Regions from separate parts of the Virgibacillus sp. CM-4 genome, predicted to be linked through region 1. Evidence: riboswitches for the same ligand, from Rfam matches in the RefSeq annotation. Region 1 holds a riboswitch; the other holds the start of a gene.

Region 1 (5,847 bases):
ATTTATAATAAACACTTTGATATTTTACAGTTACCTACATATAATTCTATCAATCAATTATTCATAAGAAAGGCTAATGCCATTTATTATAAAGTGTATCAAGATTATCAAAGGAGAAAGGGTGTTATTAATGAGAACCCCAAGTAGATATTCAGTGTTGATTGCTTTATTAATATTGATTGGCATCACATCGTTTGTAGTTTTATGGAATATGATTCCTGCCAAAGGTATAGCCTTTATCTTACTGGTAATTGTATCAGTAGTTACTACTCTTTCGTTAATTGGAACAATACTTTCTGCAACAGAAATCTACAAGGCAAAGGATCTGAAACACAGAATAATAAATATAACTTGCTTAGTAGTATCACTCACAACTTTTTTGATACCTATCACCTTTAATTTGCTCCCTAACTTAAAGATGTAAGTTTATGAATGGAGTATTCATCAAACGGGTACTTATCCTGAATAAGAACTTGGTCCATCGACCAGCATAAAGGGGCTATGAATATGTTGAGTTATTATAGTAATCTTTCTTCAGGGGTATGCGATATAGATAAATACATTGGTCTTTCATTTGATGATGTGGAATTTTATAGTGACAGATTAGCTTCCTGTAAGGGGGAAATTCGTGAGCCGGGAGTTGGGACGGGTCGAGTGTAATCGGAATTTTATTTTACGGCCTACTTGTTGCTTTTAGAGGTGTTATATTATCTCTTCGATATAATGGTCATTTTATTGAAGAAAGAAGGGGAATAGAAGGGGATGTTTCTATATAATGCATGTTGCGATTTAAGAGGGATTTTAATATCGATACCTTACGTCAACTAGCTTTCTTCATCGCTATCACTGATGTAAGCAATGTATGCGAACCTATTTAAAAATTCTGCAAAAGCTATTGACAAAGCTGGGAAGCTCCTATAAAGTGATTATTAAATTAAAATGATATACAATTATTTCCTTATAAAGAGTCGGGGGAGGAATCTGGTCTTTTGATCCCGCAGCAACCTCATGTTAGAGATGAAGGTGCTAAGTCCAGCAGACAAATTGTCTGAAAGATGAGGGTAAATGATCATACCTAAGCCCTTGTCCTTTGAAGGATAAGGGCTTAAAATTTTTTTAATTATAAACCATACTATATTGATCGGAATACTTTAATTAAAAGGAGTGTGTTGCAGCTTGAGAAAATTAATCATATTCTCACTCGTTGGTTTTTTTGCCCAATTAATTGATGGATCGTTAGGAATGGCATTCGGTTTAACATCCTCGTCTTTACTACTAGCATATGGAGTAGCCCCTGCAATCGCATCAGCTTCCATTCATATGGCGGAGATTGCTACTACAGCGGCATCGGGGATTTCCCATTATAAATTTGGCAATGTCGATAAAGGAATTGTATTTCGCTTGATGATTCCTGGAATGATAAGTGCGTTTTGTGGGGCAGCTTTTTTAAGTAGTATACCTGGAGATTTGATTAAGCCTTATATTTCTGGCTTCTTGCTTCTCTTAGGGATATATATCCTCTTCCGTTTTTTAATAATAAAGACAGATACGGGATCGAATGGGAAGCATCGGCAATTGAAGCATCGTTTTTTATATCCTCTTGCTATGATTGCGGGTTTTTTTGATTCCGTAGGTGGTGGTGGCTGGGGGCCAATAAATACCCCTGTGCTCCTTTCCCGAAAAGGAGCAGTGCCTCGTAAGGTAATTGGTACGGTGGATACAAGCGAATTTGGTATTACTATTTCTGCTACGTTAGGCTTTGTAATGTTTTTAGGATGGGAGCAGATTAATTGGATTTGGGTGTTAGCGTTTGTCATTGGTGGCGTATTTGCAGCACCACTTGCTGCTTGGCTTGTTCGGAAAATCCCATCCTTTATCCTTGGCGTATTAGTAGGAGGTTTTATTATTCTAACAAATGCCAATACGATATTAACAGAGATAGCTGTTGCTTCTAATATAACTACAATTATTTATGCAATAATGATTATCGGTTGGATTATTTCGATTGTTACGGTGGTTCGAAGAAATAGCAAATCAGCCAATCAATTCCAAAATGCGGGATAGCAACCAAGATACCCACCGAGTAGGTTTTGGCGGGTATCTTAGTTTATTCCTCTTCCATCATTCCATAAGTGAAACTGTTTTCTAATGTGAACAATTTGTCCAATATGGTATGCGTTATGCATGGTTATATGCGCAATGGTTTCTTCCCAGTCATGGAGGTGTATCGATTCTTTCACTACGCTTTCCCATTCGGAGTATAGGCTGTCGATTTTTAAAAGCGCTGCATCCCAGGAATGATTTTCATTATTATGAAATGTTTCCTTGATTGTTTGTAATGGATGATCCTTGTCCTCCATTTGTTTAAAGCGGTTTAGATGTTTCTCGTTGTAGTAAATTAAATGATTGATAATCTCCCGAATACTATTGGTTTCATCCATGCTTATCTTGGAAGCATCTTCTTCTGTCAGGTCCTTCACTGCAGTTTGGAAGGACACAAACCAGCCATCCGTATCATGGACAGCCTTCAGCTGTAATAATAGTAATTCCTTTGGAGTCATTAAACGTACCTCCTTTTTTAGTATCATAACACATATTTGGAAGTTATCGGAAGATTTCAGCAATAGAAGTAGAATGATAAAGGCAAAGGAGGGGAGAGGAAGCAAAAGGTTACAAAAAATGAAGGGCATGAGTCCGATTTGATTGTGAACTCATGCCCAACAAATTTCCTAATCCGTGGAAAGTTGTACGAAGTATTAATTTACTATTTGAACTGGTAATTCTTTCACTCCAAACTCTAATGCATCATCTAAATCATTCATATAAACATCTAATCTATCTCCTGTAATTGCTCCACCCCTATCTTCGCAAGTAAATGTTTTGTCAAAATATGGTATGGAAATTTTGGTCCCAAAGGATAAGTCTGGCGGGCAAGCAACCGTTTGCCCTTCTTGTACTTCAGCGCCTGAAGCTGTTATACCATAACCAGGGTCACCTGGTTCTTTCCCTGTTGATTCATAGCCAGCTGTATAGGCTGTTACTGTATACGTTTCGCCCTTCACATCCGGAATGGTTAGCGTTTGACCAATAAATATTTTATCTGGATCGGTAATAGCAGGATTTGAATTAAGTAGTTCATCCACACTTACATTGTGATCCATTGAAATTTTTGATAGGGCATCTCCCGATTCAACTGTATACTTTCCACTAGCATGTGCTTCGGTAGAAAATAAAAATAAACCTAAGGTTAGTAATGTTACTAAAGTTATGTACTTCATCTTAATACCTCCATTAATTGTTTTAAAAACTGGAATGTTTTTATATGCTTTCGTATATCAATCTACTTTTCCAACGGACTTTAATAGAATTGAAAAATTGTAATCGAATTTTAATAGGGAATGTATGTTCGGGTATCGATGATAAAAAGAGCTATTCCTAATAAGTGGTCCCGGTTTAGGTGAAGGTTCTAATTGCGGAAGTTAAGGGAAGGTGGTTATTATTATTTTTACTAAAAACAATAATAAAAAGGCATGAGCCCGGCGAACTTCCGGGCCCATGCTAATCAAATCTGATAAGAGATGCTGTAGAATCAGTTGAAAGCTTTTATGATGAGTTTGTATCATGGACGTACCAAATAAAGACGATTGATGAATATTACCAATATCATAATCTAGAAGGTTAATTAGAAGAAATAGATCGATGTATTCGCTTAATTGTTTCCATATGTAATGCTTCATGGTAAAAGCTAAATAAAAATGCTTCACCAACCGTGTAAAACGTAACTCCTGCCTTGTTTGTAAATGGCGTTGGCAGCTTTTCATACAAACGCCCTTCAATAAAGGATTCTATCCTCGTTTTTTGTTCCGTCAAGACCTCAGCAATCTCTACAAATGAAGGTGGTGCTTCCTCCCAGTTTGCCGGTTTCGTTCCAGCAGCAAAAAAACGTCCAAAGTCTTTAGGAATGTTCATTTCTTCCTTTAAAAGACCAAAGACAAGCTTTTCTTGTATAAATGCGATATGTCCGAAGTTCCAACGAATATTATTGTTAAAACCTTTCGGAATAATGTCCGACGTTTCCTCTGGAATTTTCTTCATCGCCTGTTCGGTAATGCTGCGTACGGTTTCCATATGTTTAAAAATGGTTTGTTCCAAGAAAAACCCTCCCATATTCATGATCTCTGTTAGTCATTTCGTCATTATTATCCTTTTTTCCTGCTAGATAGTAAGAGATTATATCTATAGAGGACGGTATGATGATGAAATATTAAGAACTTTTCATTCGTCGCGATCGACGTTCCATTGCTTCATAGTAATCAAGCGTACATTCAATTCGTTGCAAGTATTTTTTTCGTTCGGCAATTTCTATTTCTACTTTTTCTTTATGGCTTTGAATCAGCTCTTTTCGATGATGGATGGTTTCTTCCCCTTGATGAAATAATTTTACGTATTGCTTAATATCGATAATAGGCATATTGGTAGATCGAAGTACCATAATAAACTGAATACATTCTAAATTCGTCTCATTATATACACGTACGCCATTTTTATCTCTTTCAATGACAGGAATTAAACCTTCTTTTTCATAATAGCGTAGTGTAGACGGGGACAGGTTAGTCATTTCTGATATTTCATTAATAGAATAATAGGTCATTATTATTTCTCCTTAAGGCATTATAGTTGCGTTAAAGTGTACTTTAACGGATATGATGAAGATGATCAACTATTAAACGTTAAGGGGGATAGAAATGAGTAACAAGATACTTGTTGTCGTAACCAGTTTTGAGAAGTATCCAGATCTAAACCGGGCAACTGGCCTATGGCTAGGTGAAGCGGTTCATTTTGTTAAAAAGGTAACAGAAGCGGGATATAAAGTAGATTACGTCAGTCCTAAGGGAGGATATACTCCAATTGATCCTCATAGTTTAGAAATGGCAGAACCGGTAGATTGGGATTGGTACCAAAACAAAACGTTTATGAACGAGTTAGGTTCTACCATGAAGCCCGAGGAAGTAAGACCTGATGACTATGCGGCTATTTATTTTACTGGTGGCCATGGGGTGGTATGGGATTTCCCTGAGAACCACGAGTTGCAAAAAATAAGTCAACAAATTTATAGAAATGGAGGAATTATTTCTTCCGTCTGTCATGGTGTAGCGGGGTTGCTTAATATAAAGAATGAAAAAAATGAATTTCTCATTAAAGATAAAAAGGTAACAGGTTTTTCCAATGAAGAAGAAAAACTAGCTGGAGTAGATGAATATGTCCCATTTCTTACCGAAGATGAAATTGTCAAACGCGGGGCTAACTATCACAAGGCAGAAAAAGCCTATGATGCGTATGCTATAGAAGATGGGAGAATAATAACTGGCCAAAATCCTGCGTCAAGTGAAGACGTGGCAGTTCTTGTATTAAATCAGTTAAAGAACGGGTAAATATCTATTGGAATATTTCATTTTATAAGGAGGATGAAGATGAAACAACAGCAACTTATTTTACATGAACGACCGAATGGTTTACCAGATGATAACACTTTTCAATTTAAAGAGGTAGCAGTAGGAGAGCCTAAAGAAAATCAGTTGTTATTAAAGACATTATATGTGTCTGTAGATCCCTATATGAGAGGGAGAATGTCTGACGGGCCATCCTATATTGAGCCTTTCCAAGTAGGTGCTCCTTTGAATGGAGGTATTGTGTCTCAAGTGGTGGAATCGAGGAGTGAATCGTTTGAAAAAGGTGATATTGTAACTGGGCAGCTCGATTTTCAAGCGTACCATGTTGTTGAGCCAAAACAGGTTCGTAAAGTAGACACTTCTGGTTTAAGTCCGAGCACGGCGCTGGGACCGCTTG
Region 2 (5,847 bases), on a different contig from region 1:
CATTTAGAACGATTTCTGGATCAAAAGTCACAGCTTGTTCCGCCATTTGATCAATTAATGTTGCTCCAGTTACTGGGGTTAATCCGCCAACATCCCAGATCATTTTTTCAGGATATACATGTACTTTACCACCTAGTTTCGGTTGATATTCTATGATGCGAGTGGATAAGTCCCGCATGCCGCTATAAAAAGATGCATATAATCCTGCTGGTCCGCCACCAACGATCGTTACATCTGTTATATCTGAATTTCGCATATAAGTACCTCCTCCATTTATGATAATGAGAATCATTATCACTAATTTTATTATACAGAAATTTTAGAGGAACGCAATAAACGATAGGTAAAATTACATAAAGGAAAGCGGAAAATTTTAAAATTTTTTCAAAATAGTGATTGACAGAATGAAAGAAGCGTAGTAATCTAATAATCATCATAATTATATTAACGAATACTTCTTATTCAGAGAGGTGGAGGGAATTGGCCCTAAGAAACCTCGGCAGCGGACTGTTAAAAGTACTGTGCCAAATCCAACAAGCTACTGTGCTTGGAAAATAAGAAGAGAGCGCCACATATGGAATCTCTTCTTGATTAAAAGGAGGGATTTTTCTTTTGTAAACACCTTTAAAACCGATTCATCAAGGATTGTATGATCGATCGTGAACACAAAATGTTTACATGTTCATAAAATTTTAATACTTCTTATCCAGAGAGGTGGAGGGACTGGCCCTAAGAAACCTCGGCAGCGGACGATTAAGTACTGTGCCAAATCCAGCAAGCGAATGATGCTTGAAAGATAAGAAGAGGGTAATGGATAGCCTCTTCTTTGATGAAGAGGCTTTTTTATTTAGAAGGGGAGTGACAGCATGATTACGTTTGATCAAGTAACAAAAATATATAACGGCAAAGAACAGCAAGTAAAAGCATTGGATCAGGTGAATTTACAAATTGAAAAGGGAGAAATATATGGTGTGATTGGTTTTAGTGGCGCAGGAAAAAGTTCTCTCATCCGCTGTGTAAACCTATTGGAGCGACCAACTTCTGGGAAAGTAATCGTAGATGGTCAGGACATACTCAACCTTTCAGCAAAGGAATTAAGGGAAGCAAAACGAAGCATTGGAATGATATTTCAACATTTCAATCTATTAAACTCGAAAACGGTGTATACCAATGTGGCTATGCCTTTATTATTAGCTAATATCCCAAAAAATGAAGTGAAAAAGCGAGTTGACGATTTATTGGCATTTGTAGGACTAGCGGATAAGGCAAATAGTTATCCTGATCAGTTATCAGGAGGGCAAAAACAGCGTGTTGGAATTGCACGTGCATTAGCCACAAAGCCAAAGGTGTTGTTATGTGATGAAGCAACGTCAGCACTCGATCCAGAAACAACCAAGTCGATATTGCAATTATTAAAGAAAGTAAATGAAGAATATAATTTAACGATTTTAATCATTACTCATGAAATGGGTGTAATTAGGGAAATTTGCGATAAAGTGGCCGTTTTGGATAGTGGAAAAGTGGTGGAAGCTGGTTCTGTATTTGACGTATTTTCCCAACCTCGAACAGAGATAGCCAAAAATTTTGTACGTTCCGTGATGCATGATGAGATACCGGAATCGGTTTATCAACTCGTAAAAGCACAAGACGAACGACATCAGATATACCGTATTGTATTCGTTGGATCTTCAGCAGGCGCTCCGTTACTATCGCAAATAGCTAAGCAGTATGCTGTCGAAGTGAATGTTTTATTTGGGAGTATTACGGAGTTACAAGGTATTCCTTTTGGCAATTTAATTGTCAAATTTGATGGAGACGAAAAGGAAATTAACCGAGTGATCATGCATATTCACCAACAAGATGTCACGATAAAGGAAGTGTTAGCAGATGTTAGTTGATAACCAACAAATTGTAGCAGCATTATGGGAGACAATCCTAATGGTTGGTATTTCTTTACTTTTCTCCTTTGTGATAGGACTTATATTAGGAATTCTATTAGTGGTAACAAGGAAAGGACATTTATGGGAGAATAAAGTGGTTTTTACGGTTTTGAACGCATTTATAAACATCTTTCGATCAATTCCATTCATTATACTTATGGTCGCTGTCATTCCGTTTACCAGATTAGTGGTTGGCACATCAATTGGTACTGCGGCAGCAATTGTCCCAATGATTTTGTATGCAGGTCCCTATATTGCTAGATTAATTGAAAACTCTCTATTGGAAGTTGACCCAGGAGTAATGGAAGCAGCTCAAGCAATGGGGGCAACACCGTGGCAAATTATTATTCGTTTCCTTATTCCAGAAGCGTTAAGTTCTTTATTATTAGGTATCACTATTGCAACCATTGGGCTAGTAGGCGCATCTGCGATGGCAGGAGCTGTTGGCGGTGGTGGTCTTGGTGATCTAGCAATCACCTATGGATACCAACGCTTTGATACAACGGTGATGCTGATTACAGTTGGTATTCTTGTCGTTATGGTTCAAGGACTGCAATCAACCGGTAATTTCATTTCTAAGAAAATAAGAAGAAGATAAGATAAAAAGGAGCGAACAGCATGAAAAAATTATTTGTGTTTTTAGCACTTATTCTATCAACAATCGTTATTACTGCTTGTTCTAGTAGTGATGCAGCTACAACAGTAAAGGTAGGGATAAGCGGATCCGACACAACCATTTGGGAATATGTAGCCAAAAAAGCAAAAGAGGAAGGGATAAATGTAGAGATCGTCCGATTCTCTGATTATGTGCAGCCAAATCTAGCTTTAGCTGAAGGTGAAATTGATGCAAATGCTTTTCAAACGGTATCTTATTTTGATGCCTTTATAAAGGAGCATAATCTAGATTTAACACCAATTGCCACGACCGTTATTGCGCCAATGGGATTGTATTCTGAAAAACATGATCAACCAGAGGATATTCCAGAAGGTGGAACGATTGCCTTAGCGAAAGAAGCGACAAACATGGGAAGAGGTCTCCTTCTTTTAGAAGAAGCTGGTTTAATTAAGTTAGAAGAGGGATTTGATGGCAATGGGTCACTAGACAAAATTGTTGAGAACCCAAAAAACCTTCAGTTTGAATTATTAGTTGCTGGTCAAACCCCTCGTGTATTACCAGATGTGGATGCTTCGATAATTAATAATGGTATTGCTGTTGATGCAGGATTTAGTCCGTTAGATGACGCTATCTACCATGAAGATGAAACAGCAACCCCTTATATAAATATCATTGCCGTCCAAGAGAAAGATAAAAACAATGAGGTATTAAAGCAATTAGCGGAAATTTATCAAACAGAGGATGTTGCCAACTTTATAGAAGAAGAACGAAATGGAAATTCTATTCCTACATTTGTTCCGTTAAGTGAAATCGGTCATTAATTAACAAAAAACGAGGTGAGCAAGGATGACAGTTGCAATTGATCGAACAACAAAATTAAAGAAACAAATTGCTGCGTATATTGATGCAAATTCAGAAAGATATATAGGAATAAGCCATGCAATCCATGAAAATCCAGAAATCGGAAATCAGGAAGTTTACGCAGCAAAAACACTAACTGATATTTTGGTAGAGGAAGGCTTTGAGGTAGAAAAGGATATCGCAGGACATCCAACTGCCTTTATTGCCAGAAAAACGGGGAAAAACAAAGGACGTACAATCGGTTTTTTAGCAGAATACGATGCATTGCCGGGTATAGGTCATGCTTGTGGCCATAATATGATTGGCAGCCTTAGTATTGCTGCTGCCATTGGTCTTAGCAAAGTCATTGATGAGATTGGTGGTGAATTGGTAGTACTTGGGACACCGGCTGAGGAAGGTGGGCCAAATGGCAGTGCGAAAGGAAGCTTTGTAAAAACAGGCCGAATAGATGATATAGACGCTGCGATTATTGTTCACCCAGGTGCTGAAACAAATACTACTCGACCAACGTTGGCTGTTGATCCATTGGATTTTGAATTCTTTGGGAAGCCTGCGCACGCATCTGCCTATCCTGAACAAGGGATTAATGCGCTGGACGGAGTAATCCAATTATTTAATGGAATTAATGCACTACGTCAACACCTTCCAAGTGATGTACGTATTCATGGAATTATAACAGATGGTGGAGATGCGCCTAATATTGTACCGGAATATGCTAAGGCACGCTTCTTCATCAGAGCAGCCTCACGAACCGTCTTAGATGATGTAACAGCTCGTATTAAGTCAATAGCAGAAGGAGCAGCATTGGCAACGGGGTCCAAGGTGAACGTTTCTGCATTCCAAAATCAAGTAGATAATTTTATTATAAATCGTTGTTTTGATGATGTATTTACCCAAGTAGTGGAGGAGTTAGGAGGGACTGTTCATACAACGGATCATACTGCACTTGGCTCGACGGACGCAGGAAATATAAGTCAGGTTATTCCAACCATTCATCCACATATTAAAATTGGTCCAAGTGATCTAATAGGGCATACGGAAGCATTTCGGGATGCTGCTAAATCAGAAAAAGCGGATCAAGCTTTGATTATTGGAGCAAAAGCAGCAGCATATACTGCTTTTCAATTAATTACGGATAAAACAGTATATAAACGAATACAACGTGAGTTTCAAGAAAGAATAAAGGAAAGGTAAGAGTTAGGTTTGAAGAAATCTTGCGAAACCAGGATTTCTTCTTTTCTTTTTACGTAATATTTATCTGCTAATCAAAAGAAAATTATGAAATCTGATTTTCTAATTGACAAGCTTATCCGACCGTGATATAGTATATTCTGTTGCCACGGAGGTATACCCAAGTCTGGCTGAAGGGAGCGGTCTTGAAAACCGCCAGGGGTGTAACAGCCCGCGGGGGTTCGAATCCCTCTACCTCCTCCATTTAAAAATTAGCGCATAAAATTTTGGAGATAAGAAAACCGTTACTGTGTAGCGGTTTTTTTCGTATTTTATAAGAAAATGCTCTTTCATTTCTTATAGAAAAGCTTTCATTGTAAACATATAATTACTATAACCTTATTATACTTAATTATAGATGAACTTGACATTTCACGTATTTCAGCATATAGTACATATCTAAGCCAATACTATAAAAAGGCAGTGAAGAGGCTAGTAGTACCATGTACGTACGAAAGAGAATGGGATTCATCGGCTGAAAGATCCCAACGTCAACGACGGGTATGAACCTACCTCTGAGCCGTTAGTTAAAAACTGACCGCAGATAAGACTGTGTTAAAAATAAAAGCTGGACATAGGAAATCTATGTCAATTTAGGTGGTACCGCGGAAAACCCTTTTCGTCCTTCATATTGGATGAAAAGGGTTTTTTTGATTCTTAATTCTAATTTAGTAGCAATAACCTAGAGGAGGTTTTGATAATGAATAAAAAAATAGCTTTTATTGGTGCAGGATCCATGGCTGAAGCAATCATTTCAGGTATGGTACGTGCTGAAATTGTAGATAATGAAAAGATCATCGTTACAAATCGGAGCAACCGAGAACGTATTACGCGGTTAGAACAGCGCTATCAAATTAATAGCATGATGGATAAGGAAAAATTGACAACGGATACGGATATCATCATTCTTGCTACGAAACCATACGATATGGAGCAGGCAATTGATTCAATTAAGGCTTATGTTACAACAGATCAATTAATTATTTCTGTTACAGCAGGCATTTCTACGGAATCCATTCAAGAATTATTTGGCATTGAGATTCCAATTATACGGGCAATGCCCAATACTTCCGCATCCATTGGCTATTCTGCTACGGCACTTGCAGCAGGAATCCATGCTAGTGAAAACCATATGAAGGAAGCAAGGGTACTTTTTGAAACAATAGGAACAACAGAAATTGTAGATGAATCCGATATGCA

Evidence for each region. Region 1 has a riboswitch for S-adenosylmethionine ahead of M948_RS41985 (sulfite exporter TauE/SafE family protein). Riboswitches for the same ligand answer to the same signal wherever they lie in the genome.
Region 2: it holds a riboswitch for S-adenosylmethionine, as region 1 does, so the genes downstream of both, M948_RS30720 (methionine ABC transporter ATP-binding protein) here and M948_RS41985 (sulfite exporter TauE/SafE family protein) in region 1, are expected to answer to the same signal.

The regions. Positions count from the first base shown of each region.
Region 1 covers NZ_AUQA01000009.1:15,110-20,956, reverse strand. Annotated here, with positions in the region: gene M948_RS41995 (hypothetical protein) at 1-8, shown strand, start outside; gene M948_RS43050 (hypothetical protein) at 508-660, shown strand; SAM riboswitch class I at 956-1,062, shown strand; gene M948_RS41985 (sulfite exporter TauE/SafE family protein) at 1,177-2,064, shown strand; gene M948_RS41980 (DinB family protein) at 2,103-2,561, opposite strand; gene M948_RS41975 (LysM peptidoglycan-binding domain-containing protein) at 2,757-3,278, opposite strand; gene M948_RS41970 (DinB family protein) at 3,679-4,152, opposite strand; gene M948_RS41965 (MerR family transcriptional regulator) at 4,265-4,651, opposite strand; gene M948_RS41960 (type 1 glutamine amidotransferase domain-containing protein) at 4,746-5,432, shown strand; gene M948_RS41955 (NADP-dependent oxidoreductase) at 5,472-5,847, shown strand, end outside.
Region 2 covers NZ_AUQA01000002.1:1,534,722-1,540,568, forward strand. Annotated here, with positions in the region: gene M948_RS30715 (NAD(P)/FAD-dependent oxidoreductase) at 1-256, opposite strand, end outside; SAM riboswitch class I at 456-561, shown strand; SAM riboswitch class I at 700-803, shown strand; gene M948_RS30720 (methionine ABC transporter ATP-binding protein) at 867-1,898, shown strand; gene M948_RS30725 (methionine ABC transporter permease) at 1,888-2,538, shown strand; gene M948_RS30730 (MetQ/NlpA family ABC transporter substrate-binding protein) at 2,559-3,377, shown strand; gene M948_RS30735 (M20 family metallopeptidase) at 3,403-4,611, shown strand; tRNA gene M948_RS30740 (tRNA-Ser) at 4,759-4,851, shown strand; gene proC (pyrroline-5-carboxylate reductase) at 5,345-5,847, shown strand, end outside.